DNA from 2 places in the Aquamicrobium segne genome. Region 1 is predicted to be linked to the other one. Evidence: riboswitches for the same ligand, from Rfam matches in the RefSeq annotation. Region 1 holds a riboswitch; the other holds the start of a gene.

Region 1 (6,696 bases):
GTGTCAATGGCGTTCAAGCCCGCATCGACAAACCGGTCGAGCAGGTCAAAAGAGGTTTTCTCATCGGCCGTCCAGCCAAAAACATTACCGCCAAAGACCAGCGGCGCAATTTCAAGGTCGCTACGTCCGAGTTTTCTATTTTGCACATCAGGCTCCCTTCTGAAATCACCGGCGCAAGAGCCGGTGTCAGCTCCGAAGATAGGATATAGACAAGAATTGCCAATGACATTTTATTGCGCAATGCAGCGCTCGACCTCTTCCAGCCAGTGATCGCGAATGCCCAGCGCCTGCAAATGGCGCACCGTATTTGTCACATACTCCCGATTTGGTCCTGCCTGACCACAGGCTTCTTGCACCATCGCAGCCGCCGCAGCAGCCTTCAGACTTCCGGCATATTGGCTGTGCTTGCGGTCGGCAACATAGACGAGCGCCTCGGTGCGCACACCATTTTCCAGCCGCAGCGGCAGCATTTTCTCCAGATAGACATTGTTGACCTGCTCACGGGCACGCAGATAGGCAATGACCTCGTCATGTCGGGCCCCCTCCACCTTGAAAGCCACACCAAGGCAGGACCCGCCCCGGTCCAGCCCCAGAACCAGACCCGGGCGTTCAGATGTGCCGCGATAGACATGTGAATAAATACACAGCGTCCGGCGATAGCCGAAAAGACGTGCCCGCTGGCGCTCGATAAAGGCAAAACCGGGTTGCCAGATCAGAGAGCCATAGCCAAAAACCCAAAAATCGCCCATATCCAGATACCAGAATAAGGCCCGGCAACATTTGTGCCGGACTGTCATGACAAAAATTTCCCTTTATCAAGGGGGGTAGCGAGAGCAACAGCATGACGTCAAGTGACGAAAAAAAGACCAAACAGCGGCGTGGTCTGTTCTGGCTGCTGATTTTTCTGGTGGTCCTGTTTGGGGCTTACAGTGCAGGCTGGTTTTATCTGGCAGGCCGCCTGACCGATGAGGTCAGAGCCAGCATTGCCGATCTGTCGCAGCAAGGTATCCGCTCGGATTGCACAAGGCTGCGCACGCAAGGCTACCCGCTCAAGCTTGCCGTCATTTGTACAGGAACAGCCTATCAGGACGACGCAAAAGGCATTGCTGCAACAACAGGAACGCTGGAGGCCAGCTTTGCCATCTGGCGGCCGCAGACGGCCAATATCACACTGCGCGGCCCATTGCGCACCCTGATGCCCGGCCTTGCCCCCTTGTGGCTGGATTGGGACCAGTTGGAGATGCAAACCGGCCTGCAGCGGCCAATTCCTGACCATCTCAGACTGACCACACAAGGATTTTTGGGCCAGACCGACCCTGAAGACAGCAATCCGGTCGCCTTGTTCAACATCACCGATCTTGCCCTTGATTTATGGGCCGATGATCATGATCTGCTCTATCGCGGCAGCTTTGCTGAACTGGACATTACGCCTGAGGCTCTTGAGGGACGCACCTTGCCCACGCTTGACGGGGCTGGCGAAGCGCGGCTGAAAAATGGCGCGATCCTGCTGGAGAAAAACCCGCACAGCCTGCGTGGCCATGCAGCCGACATCACCCGGCTGGAGCTTTCCTCCGGTCAGGCGACTGTATCCGTGACCGGACCTGTCGCGATTGATGAACAGGGGCTGGTTGATGCAGAACTGATGGTCCGCATCACCAATCCCGAAAAAATTGCCGAGATACTGGCAACCGCCATCCCCAAACAGGCCCGCAAGATCAGACAGGGCTTTGGCGCGCTTGCCATGATGGGCAAGCAGCCCATTCTGCCGCTCACGATAAGCAGGAGCAACGCCACGCTGGGCTTCATCCCATTAGGCAGGATCAAGCCGCTGGAGTAATTTTCTCAACACATGATCTCGAAAAACCCGCAACTTTTCGAAACTCTGTTTTATTTCTGATGCTCCACAGCCTGACGACCGAAATTGGGGGCATCGACCTCCTGCCCAGCCTCAATGATCGAGCGGCGGATAGCGCGGGTATGCGTAAACAGATCAAACAGCTTGTCGCCATCGCCCCAGCGAATCGCTTTTTGCAAGGAAGCCAGATCTTCTGAAAACCGCGCCAGCATTTCCAGAATGGCATCCTTGTTATGCAGGCATACATCACGCCACATGGTCGGGTCGGAAGCCGCCAGACGGGTAAAATCACGAAAACCGGAAGCCGAATATTTGATGACTTCCGATTGTGTCACCGTTTCCAGATCGCTGGCCGTGCCGACGATGTTATAAGCAATAATATGCGGCAGATGCGAGACAATCGCCAGTGTCCGGTCATGATGATCGGCATCCATTATCTCGATATTGGCGCCGCAAAGCCGCCAGAATTGCGACAGCTTCTCCAGTGCCTGTGGGTCAGTTCCCGGCAGCGGGGTAAAGATGCACCAGCGGTTTTCAAACAATTCGGCAAAACCGGCATCCGGGCCGGATTTTTCGGTACCTGCCAGCGGGTGGCCCGGAATGAAATGCACCCCTTCGGGAATATGCGGCTGCATCTGGGCAATCACCGAAGATTTGGTCGAGCCGACATCAGTCAGGATCGCTCCCTTTTTCAAGGCAGGTGCAATCTCTTTGGCAATCGCTTGCGAAGCGCCAACCGGCACCGAGACAATGACCAGATCGGCATCGCAAACCGCTTCTGCAGCTTGCGCAAAATAGCTGTCACCAAGGCCAAGTTGTTTTGCCCGCTCCAGCGTCTCAAGACTACGGGTGGCAATGGCAATATGGCGGCCAAGATTATTTTTTCGGATGATGCGGGCCACAGACGAGCCGATCAGGCCGATGCCGACAAGGGCAATCTTCTCAAATAAAGGTTCAGATAGAGGTTCAGGCATTTTTCAACTTTTCAGAAATTTAGTCAGTGCGGCGACAACACCGCGATTGGCTTCTTCGGTTCCGACTGTCATCCGCAGCGCATCGGGAAGCCCATAGGCACCAACGCGCCGCAATATATAGCCGCGCGCGCTCAGATAATCGTCGGCGGCAGAAGCCGAATGCCTGCCTTCTTCCGGAAAATGAATGAGAATAAAATTGGTAACGCTGGGCGTCACCCGAAGCCCCAATGCCGTCAGTTCTTCAGTGAGCCAGGGCAACCAGGTCTCATTATGAACAAGCGAATGCTCGACATGAGCCTGATCGCGGATCGCTGCCGCACCTGCGGCAAGTGCGGTAGCCGTGACGTTGAAAGGATCGCGCACTCTTTCCAAGGCGTCGATAATATGGACTGGCGCATAGATCCAGCCAATACGCGCCCCGCCAAGCCCGTAAACCTTGGAGAAGGTGCGCGTCATGACCACATTTTGCGCGCTTGCCACCAGTTCAATACCCGCCTCATAGTCGTTGCGGCGCACATATTCAGCATAGGCGGCATCAAGCACCAGCATGACATTTTTCGGCAGGCCGGCATGCAGACGCCGCACCTCATCGAAAGGAATATAGGTGCCGGTCGGATTGGCCGGATTGGCCAGAAACACCATGCGTGTTCTGGGGCTCACACAGGCAAGGATCGCATCGACATCGACGCGCTCATCCTTTTCAGCAGCAATCACCGGTGTGGCGCCCGCTGCCAGAATGGCGATGCGATAGGCTAAAAAGCCATATTGCGGATAGATTGCCTCATCGCCCGGCGCAAGATAGATACGCGACAAAAGCGCCAGCGCCTCATCCGAACCATTGAAGCACATGAGATTGGCCATGTTCAGCCCATGCACCTCAGCAATGGCTTCGCGCAGGCATGTCGATGACCCGTCAGGATAAAATTCCAGCCGTCCGGCTGCCTCGCGCGCGGCCTCGGTTGCCTTTGAAGACGCGCCAAGCGGATTTTCATTGGCAGAAAGCTTGTACAGCTTCACACCCGGCGGCACCGTACTTTTGCCCGGCACATAAGCATCAATGTCCAAAATACCGGCGCGAGGCTGGGGACGAGACTGTTCTGGTGCCATGGTCATGATCTGAAATCCGCTGAAGGCCGGGACATTCCGGCAAGATATTTTGAAATAGCTGTCACACCCGACATTGTCGAGACTTGAGTGTGTCAGCAAGCATTGACGAAGATCGGGGCCAGTCCTAAATATATGCCAGTTCCGTGGTGATTTGGCCGGTCGGCTTGCAGCCACGTTAAAGAAGTCGCTAAAAAAGGCCGAGGCTGACAAGTCCTGTCAGGACCGGTTGCGATTTCGCCGCCGGTCTTTTTTGTTTGGCCGGCCAGTTTGTTGGAGAATATGATGCCGATCAAGATCCCCGATCAGCTTCCTGCGCGTGAAATACTCGTTCGCGAGGGTGTGTCCGTCATGGATGAACGCACCGCTCTGCGGCAGGATATCCGCCCGCTCCAGATCGGCTTGCTCAACCTCATGCCCAACAAGATCCGCACCGAAACCCAGTTTGCCCGGCTGCTTGGCGCTTCGCCCTTGCAGGTTGAATTGACGCTGGTGCGCGTTGGCAATCACAAGGCCAAAAACACGTCTGAAGAGCATCTGATCTCCTTCTACCAGACATGGGAAGAAGTGCGCGGGCGCAAGTTCGACGGCTTCATCATCACCGGTGCGCCAATCGAGCTGCTGGCATATGAGGATGTGGATTACTGGCGCGAGCTTGAACAGATTTTCGACTGGACAACCACCAATGTCCATTCCTCCTTCTTCATTTGCTGGGGGGCCATGGCCGCGGCCTGGCATTTCCATCGCATCCCCAAATATACGCTGGATAAAAAGGCTTTCGGTGTCTATCGCCATCATAACAACATTCCGGCCTCGCCCTATCTTGCCGGTTTTTCCGATGATTTTGCCGTGCCCGTATCACGCTGGACGGAAGTGCGCAGCCACGACATTCCACAGGATCGCGGCCTTGATCTGCTGATGGAATCAGACATTACCGGCCCCTGCCTGCTGTCAGAAGCAACCGGCAACCGGCTCTACATGTTCAACCATATCGAGTATGATTCAACCTCGCTGAAGGAAGAATATGACCGCGATATTGCGGCAGGCAGCGCCATTGACGTGCCGCATGAATATTATCCGGGCAATGACCCTTCACGCCCGCCACTCAACCGGTGGCGCTCACATGCACATCTGTTGTTTGGCAACTGGCTCAATCAGGTCTATCAGACCACCATATTTGATCTCAGCAAGATCGGCCAGTCGGCTTAGCGCAACGGGCGTTCTGACGAACGCAGCTTCCACTGCTCCAAGCTCTTGTTTTAGCCGCATTTGTGCAACGCCAGATGGCACCATCTGTGCTCACAAAATGCTTTAGCGCATGCCAAGGCTTGGTCTGCCCTGCGGAGAAAGCACAGGCACAAAAACGCGGCGCGAGGCCCGCTGGGCAACCGGAATGCCCTGATAGAGGCGCTTTTGCGCTTCTACGACAATAACACCGGAAAAAATCGGCCAGGCTTTACGGCCACTGCTTTCCAGCAGGCTGTGCATACGCATCATGAACCGTCGGCGTGACGGGGGAAACAACAACCCGTCCGCCCATGCTGCCGGTGTGAAATTTGCCTCCCGCAACAAGTCGCCAAGCTGCCCGCGCGAATAGGGCCGGCCGGTGCCAAAGGGTGTGTGTTCAAAACGCGCCCACACGCCACGCCGGTTCGGCACGACAATAACGACACGACCGGCTGGCGACAAAACCCGCCAGATTTCATTCAGCGTCTCGCGCGGGTTTTCCACATGTTCCAGAGAATGAACCAGCAACATGCGGTCGATAGACGCATCCGGCAGCGGCAGTTCCTCATCAAACACCAGTGCTGTGGCGGCAGGTCCCGTTGCTGGCCACAACACCGCACCTTGCGTGGCGGGCATGAAAGCAAACACACGTTCCGCATCTGCACCAAAGCGCTCCAGCCAGGGCAAGGCATAGCCTAGCCCCACCAGACGCTCATTGGGCACCTGCGCCCAGATTGATGACAGCGCCATGGTAATCGAGCGCTCAGCAAGACGGCCAAGGGGTGAGGCATAAAAAGAACGCAGATCAACAATATCAGAATACATGAAACGCCTTTTCAGCTTTGATCAAACGCTAACCGCTGTTGACAGCAGTTTCAACAAAACCTGCGCTGGGCAACCAAAAGCGAGGATGACAGTCCCTTATATCCGCCCTATGTCTAAAATGACGAAGGAGATTGATCATGACTGTTGAAGTTGAGCTGTTCACGTGCCAGCAGGATAATTTCGGTGCATTGATACGCGACAGAAAAACCAATGCCGTGGCGCTGATCGATGCGCCTGAAGAAGCACCGATCATAGCCGCTATTGAGCGCACCGGCTGGCCCCCCTCGCATCTGTTCATCACCCATCATCACAGCGACCATGTGGCCGCCAATCTGGCCCTGAAACAGCGCTTCAACCTGCACATTACCGGCCCGGAAGCCGAGAAGGACAAAATCCCCGGCATTGATGAGACGGTCAAGGATGGCTCACGCATCGCTTTCGGCAGCGGCTTTATTGACGTGATTGCCACCCCCGGCCACACGGCAGGTCATGTCTGCTATCACCTGCCACAGGCAAACATCATCTTTACCGCCGATACGCTGTTTGCGCTGGGCTGCGGGCGCTTGTTTGAATGCAAACCGGAAGTGATGTTTGCATCATTGCAAAAACTGGCAGCCCTGCCTGCTGACACGCAAGTCTATTGCGGCCATGAATATACGCTGAGCAATGCCCGTTTTGCCCTGACCATTGATCCTGCCAATGCTGCCTTGC
Region 2 (6,696 bases), on a different contig from region 1:
CATAACACCGGTTCCACAACGGGAACCGGCGCTCCTGCTGTGAGCGACCGCAATTCGCTGACTATTGGCGCCGATGGCCCGATCGTGCTTCACGATGTGCATTTTCTGGAGCAGATGGCGCATTTCAACCGCGAGAAGGTGCCGGAGCGTCTGCCGCATGCCAAGGGTGCCGGTGCTTTCGGGATTTTCGAAACGACCGAGGATGTCTCAGCCTATACCAAGGCAGCCCTTTTCCAGAAGGGTGCTTCGACGGATATGCTGGCGCGTTTCTCCACCGTTGCCGGTGAACAGGGCAGCCCCGACACATGGCGCGACGTGCGTGGCTTTTCGCTGAAATTCTACACCAGTGAAGGCAATTACGACCTCGTCGGCAACAACACGCCGATCTTTTTCGTGCGTGACCCGATGAAGTTCCCGCATTTCATCCGCAGCCAGCGGCGTCTGCCCGATTCCGGGCTGCGCGACAATCACATGCAGTGGGATTTCTGGACCAGCAACCCGGAGACCGCGCATCAGGTGACCTATCTGATGGGCGAGCGCGGCCTGCCGCGCACCTGGCGTCACATGAATGGCTATGGCTCGCACACCTATATGTGGGTTAATGCAAAGGGCGAAAAATTCTGGGTCAAGTACCACTTCCACACCGAGCAGGGCATGGAATTCTTCAGCAATGAAGAAGCTGCCGCCATGTCGGGCAATGATGCTGATTTCCATCGCCGTGACCTGTTTGACGCCATTGAGCGTGGCGAGCATCCAAGTTGGATCCTGTCGGTTCAGGTCATGCCTTATGAAGAGGCCAAGACCTACCGCATCAACCCGTTTGACCTGACCAAGACCTGGCCGCATAAGGATTATCCGCTGATCAGGGTCGGCAAGATGACGCTCAACCGCAACCCGGAAAATTTCTTTGCCCAGATCGAGCAGGCCGCCTTCTCGCCGGGCAACACCGTGCCGGGCATTGGCCTGTCACCCGACAAGATGCTGCTTGGCCGGGCTTTTGCCTATGCCGACGCCCAGCGCAACCGCATCGGCACCAATTTCCATCAATTGCCGGTCAACCAGCCCAAGGTGCCGGTTAACTCCTATATGTTTGATGGCCACATGACCTATCATCATTCGGGCAACGCCCCGGTCTATGCGCCCAATAGCGGCGGACGTTCGTGGTCGGATGAGACCGGCCCGGTCGCAGATGGCTGGGAAGCTGATGGTCCAATGGTTCGCAGCGCTTATGCGCTGCGGGCTGAAGATGATGATTTCAGCCAGCCGGGCACTCTGGTGCGCGAGGTCTTCAATGATGCCCAGCGTGCGGCACTGGTTGATACGGTTGCCGGTGGCCTTGCCGGTGGTGTGCGTGAACCGGTGCTGAGCCGTGCTTTCGATTACTGGAAGAGCGTCGATGCCGATATTGGCGCCCGCATCGAGGCAAAGGTGAAGGCGATCAAAGCCTGAACTAGAAAGAGCCGGTCGAAAGACCGGCTCTAAACTTTTGTTTTAACCGCAATTTGTGCGACGTCAGATGATTCCATCTGACGTCGCACAAATGCTCTAGCGAACGCTGGCCAGCGCCTGCTCAATATCCTCTACGAGGTCGTCAATATCCTCAAGGCCGATCGACAGTCGCAACGTGCCTGCACCAATCCCGCTTTCAGCCCGTGCTTCATCGCTCAGATTCTTGTGCGTGGTCGTGGCTGGATGGGTAATCAGGCTTTTGGCATCGCCCAGATTGTTGGAAAGCAGCACAATATCAAGCGCATTCTGGAAGGCAAAAGCTCCCGCCCTGCCGCCTTTTACGTCAAAACAGATGAGCGTTGAGCCACCTGACATCTGCCTGGCGATTATATCGGCCTGCGGATGGTCGGGACGGCCTGGATAGATGACGCGCTCGATCTGCGGCGCTTGCGCCAGAAGATCGGCAATGCGGGCGGCCGAGCGCATCTGCTGATCAACCCGCACGGCAAGTGTTTCCAGCCCCTTGAGCAGCGTCCACGCATTAAAGGGCGACATGGACGGGCCGGTATGGCGGAAGTAATCCTGCAAATGCTCTTCAACCCATGCCTTGTCGGAAAGGACGATGCCGCCCAGACAGCGGCCTTGCCCGTCTATATGCTTGGTAGCTGAATAGACGACGACATGAGCGCCCAGTTCCAGCGGGCGTTGCAGCAGTGGCGTGGCAAACACATTGTCAACCACCAGCCTTGCGCCAATCGAATTGGCAAGGGCTGCCACAGCGGCAATGTCGATGACCTCAAGGGTGGGGTTGGTCGGGCTTTCAAGGAAGAAAAGCTTGGTGTTGGGGCGTACGGCCTGTTCCCAATTGGCAATGTCCTTGCCATCGACCAGCGTGGCTTCAATGCCATAGCGCGGCGCCAGTGTCTCGACGATCCAGCGACAGGAGCCGAATAAAGCGCGTGCCGCCACAATATGATCACCCGCCCTGAGGCTGCACAGAATGGCTGCGGCCACCGCTGCCATGCCTGAAGCCATGGCGCGGCCTTCTTCAGCGCCTTCAAGCGCACACATGCGCCTTTCAAACATGTCAACCGTAGGATTGGCGTAGCGCGAATAGATGAAACCCGGATCTTCACCCTTGAAGCGGGCTTCGGCAGCCTCTGCCGTTTTATAGACATAGCCTTGCGTGAGAAAGATTGCTTCTGACATCTCGCCATATTGTGAGCGCAGCGTTGCGTCGTGAACCAGCGTCGTGCGTGGTTTCCAATTGCGTGTCTTGTCCGATGTCATGGCTTTCTTTCCCAAAACAAAAAACCGGCCGCGAAGTCGCAACCGGTACAGACAGCTTCCAAAGAGTCCGACGGTCCCTTAGCGACTTGTTTAACGTGGCTGCAAGCCGACCGGCCAAATCACCACGGGATAAGCATGGCTTTAAACCTCACGCCGGGTTGCGTCAATCATTTGTATGTTTAAGACATATTCAATTGTCATCCCCTATCGGCCGGGAGCTTGAGCCTTGCGTCAGACTGGCATTTTGCCCGATCAGGAAATTGCCGCGCTGTTTGAAACTGGCGCGCTTGTTTCACCTCGCGCACTCGATGCTGACCAGATTCAGCCTGCAAGCCTTGATCTGCGGTTGGGAGAAAAGGCGTTCAGGGTGCGCGCCTCCTTTCTGCCGGGGCCGGGCCATTCGGTTGCAGAAAAACTTGACCGGCTGCAATTGCATGAAATTGACTTAAGCGCGGGCGCCGTTCTGGAAACGGGCTGCGTCTATATCGTGCCGCTTTTGGAAACACTTGCGTTGCCAGAAAAAATTTCTGCCTCGGCCAATCCCAAAAGCTCGACCGGACGGCTTGATATTTTCACCCGTGTGATGACGGATCACGGCGCGGAGTTTGACAAGATTGCCGCTGGCTATCATGGCCCGCTCTATCTGGAAGTCAGTCCGCGGACCTTTCCAATCGTTGCCCGCACCGGTTCACGCCTGTCGCAAATCCGGTTTCGCAGTGGCAATGCCTTGCTTGGTGAAGAAGAACTGCATGCGCTGCATCAAGGCGAGATGCTGGTGGCAACCGATCCGCCCGATATTTCTGGCGGTGGCATTGCCTTGTCCATTGATCTGGAAGGGGATGCCAACGGGCTGATCGGCTACCGCGCCAAACATCACACCGGCCTCATCGACGTGGACCGCCGCGCCATTCATGAGGTGCTGGATTTCTGGGAGCCGCTTTATAATCGGGGTGCGGCTGAATTGGTGCTTGATCCTGACGAGTTTTATATTCTGGTCAGCCGCGAGGCCGTGCATGTGCCGCCCTTATATGCAGCCGAAATGACACCTTTCGACCCGCTGGTGGGTGAATTCCGGGTTCACTATGCCGGTTTTTTTGATCCCGGCTTTGGCCATTCGGCTGCTGGCGGCACCGGCAGCCGCGCCGTTCTGGAAGTGCGCAGCCATGAGGTTCCCTTCATCCTTGATCACGCACAGATTGTAGGCCGATTGGTCTATGAACATATGCTTGCACGCCCGCAAGCGCTTTATGGTGCTGATCTTGGCTCCAACTATCAGGCGCAGGGCCTCAAACTCTCCAAGCATTTTCGCAGTCCCGTTCAAGTATAAGCCTCTCCTTTTCGGCTTGTCTCCGGCTTCTGGCTGTGCTTGGCTGGAGACAAGGCCAAAGGGGCCTGAATTTTTTGGGAAGAGGTATAATATGCGAATTTCCAGATGGCTCGCAGGCGTTGCCACGGCGAGCGTGATTGCTCTTATCGCCGGTCAGGCAGCCGCACAGGATGGCAAGCTCAGGATTGGGACTGAAGGTGCTTATCCTCCCTTCAACAGTTTGACAGCCGATGGTCAGCTTGAAGGGTTTGACATCGACATTGCCAATGCGCTTTGCGAGCAGATGAAGGTCGAATGTGAATTTGTCGTGCAGGATTGGGATGGCATTATTCCAGCCCTTCAGGCCAGCAAGTTCGATGCTGTTGTTGCCTCCATGTCGATCACCGAAGAGCGCAAGGAGCAGGTTGATTTTACCAATAAATACTATGTCACGCCGCTGGCTGTCATCGCCACCAAGGACAGTGACCTGAGCGGCACCAAGCCCGAAGAGCTTGCGGGCAAGACGATCGGGGCGCAATCGGCGACCACGCAGGCAATTTATGCACAGGATCATTATGCCAAGGCTGGCGCGGATGTTAAGCTTTACCCGACACAGGAAGAGGCCGTGCAGGATATGCTCAATGGCCGTCTTGACGCGCTTGTGTCCGATAAATTCGTTCTCGTTGACTGGCTCAACAATTCGGATGAGGCGGATTGCTGCAAGCTAATTGGCGATGTTGAGGGCACTGAACTGGAAACCGGTATCGCCATTCGCAAGGGTGAGGATGAACTGCGCGAAAAGATCAACAGCGCCATTGACGCCATTGTTGCTGACGGCACCTACCAGAAAATTCAGTCAAAATATTTCAATTTTGATATTTATTGATCAATCAGCATTTTTCTTGAAAGGCCGCAGCGCAAGTTGCGGCCTTTTGGCCGCCCTGATCGCATGATGTAAGGGCTTGTATCAAAAACCCGGAACCTGTTGCAGTCAGCTTACGTTCATCTTCATGATGCGATGTGAGAATGGGCTATCAGACAAGGAGAAGGATCAGATGAGAGTTTTTAAATTTGCAGCCATTGGCGCTGTCGCCCTGACCATGGGTCTTGCCGGCTGTTCGCAAACGCCGCAACAGCAGCGCGCCACGACAGGGGCCGCCGTTGGTGGTGTGGGCGGGGCACTGGTTGGTCAGGCGATTGGCCGCGATACAAAGAGCACGCTGATTGGCGCCGGTGCCGGTGCGCTGCTTGGTGCTGTGGTTGCCACTTCCGGCGGGCCACAGCCAGGTGATCGCCAGATGTGCCGTTACCGCGCGCCCAATGGTCAGGTCTATGTCGCTGAATGTGATGAGCGCTATTATAGCGGGCGCTATTAGAGCGTTTTGCAAGGACAGGCGGTTGCGTCCGGCAGGACGCAACCGCGCTCCATGAAAAGAGCCTGCGGCATTTCATTCGTTTCCATGATGGGATGAAATACTCTAACATGCAGCGCAGGAGGCAGATATGGCTTCTGCGCAACGCTGGCCGCTGACTGAACTTGTCTGGAGGCAGTTCAGGATTTTTGACCTCGCCATGGAGCGAGCCGGGATCGATGCTGCTTCTGCGGCGCGTCTGGAGGCAGGCAAGGCAATGGCTGAGGCGCGCACGACCTGCCTGACCTGTCCAGTTAAAGAGCAGTGCCGGGCTCTGTTGGAAAAACAGGCTGATTTTGCAGATGTGAGGGCAATCTGCCCGAATGCCGATTTCTTTTTGCGGTGCATGGAAAAACCGGATTCTTAGAGCATTTTGCAGCCAGACGGAATCTTCTGGCGTCGCATAAATGCGGCTAAAACAAGAGATTAGAGCATTTCATCCGTTTTTCATGAAAACAAGAAAAGCTCTGTCAGAAAAGCGAGCCTTGTCCGCCATCATCTCTGGTCTTGGATTGCGTGTTGGGTTTTGGAACCGGGCGTGGACGAGGTGTTTCTGGCTTGCCTTGTCCGGCCATGGCTTTGGCCGTACCATCGGCAAAACGCAATTCCAGTTCCTGCCCGGACACAATATCAGCAGCGCGGCGCATAACTTGTCTTTGTGTGTCCAGCACCATTGCATAGCCGCGCTCAAGAATGGCCTGTTCGGACAGTTTTAAACTGGCAAGCAGGCGGTCGGCCTGCACAAGGCGGGCCCGCAGCCTTTCAAGGCGTATTGTCATTGTCTGCCCGCTCCGCCGGGCAAGGGCTGTCACGGTCTCTTCAAGCTGTTTTTGGCGGTGCAGCAAGGGGATCGGCGTCAGGCGGATTGCAGCAAACCGTGCCCGTTTACGCTCAACGCCCACTTCCAGTGCTCGCTGCAAGCGGCTTTCGGCCTCATCAAAACGGCGGCGTTTTAATCCCAGCAATTGGTCTGGTGAGGGCAGGGCGCGTGCTGCTGCCCGAAGTGCCTGCCGCTCGCGCTCCAGCCGCCGTGAGATGCCTGCCTGTAGCCGCGAAGTCAAAGTGGCCAGCATTGCTTGCAGTTCCGCCCGCACCGGCACCGCCATTTCGGCAGCACCGGTTGGAGTGGGGGCGCGCTTGTCGGCAGCAAGGTCGATCAGCGTCCAGTCGGTTTCGTGGCCGACCGCCGAGATAACCGGGATATGCGAGGCGGCAACGGCGCGTGCCAGCGCCTCATCA

Evidence for each region. A riboswitch is a leader RNA that binds a small molecule or an ion and turns the genes downstream of it on or off. The one in region 1 is predicted to bind S-adenosylmethionine.
Region 2: it holds a riboswitch for S-adenosylmethionine, as region 1 does, so the genes downstream of both, ACFPLB_RS11755 (O-succinylhomoserine sulfhydrylase) here and ACFPLB_RS06695 (homoserine O-succinyltransferase) in region 1, are expected to answer to the same signal.

Annotation. Positions count from the first base shown of each region.
Region 1 covers NZ_JBHSLL010000016.1:36,397-43,092, reverse strand. The annotation lists gene ACFPLB_RS06720 (aldo/keto reductase) at 1-146, opposite strand, end outside; gene ACFPLB_RS06715 (gamma-glutamylcyclotransferase) at 231-749, opposite strand; gene ACFPLB_RS06710 (DUF2125 domain-containing protein) at 842-1,837, shown strand; gene ACFPLB_RS06705 (prephenate/arogenate dehydrogenase family protein) at 1,888-2,829, opposite strand; gene ACFPLB_RS06700 (pyridoxal phosphate-dependent aminotransferase) at 2,833-3,942, opposite strand; SAM riboswitch at 4,070-4,149, shown strand; gene ACFPLB_RS06695 (homoserine O-succinyltransferase) at 4,219-5,142, shown strand; gene ACFPLB_RS06690 (class I SAM-dependent methyltransferase) at 5,245-5,985, opposite strand; gene gloB (hydroxyacylglutathione hydrolase) at 6,123-6,696, shown strand, end outside.
Region 2 covers NZ_JBHSLL010000039.1:33,584-40,279, forward strand. The annotation lists gene ACFPLB_RS11750 (catalase) at 1-1,449, shown strand, start outside; gene ACFPLB_RS11755 (O-succinylhomoserine sulfhydrylase) at 1,546-2,739, opposite strand; SAM riboswitch at 2,798-2,875, opposite strand; gene ACFPLB_RS11760 (2'-deoxycytidine 5'-triphosphate deaminase) at 2,966-4,066, shown strand; gene ACFPLB_RS11765 (ABC transporter substrate-binding protein) at 4,158-4,931, shown strand; gene ACFPLB_RS11770 (YMGG-like glycine zipper-containing protein) at 5,101-5,421, shown strand; gene ACFPLB_RS11775 (DUF6455 family protein) at 5,549-5,824, shown strand; gene xseA (exodeoxyribonuclease VII large subunit) at 5,928-6,696, opposite strand, start outside.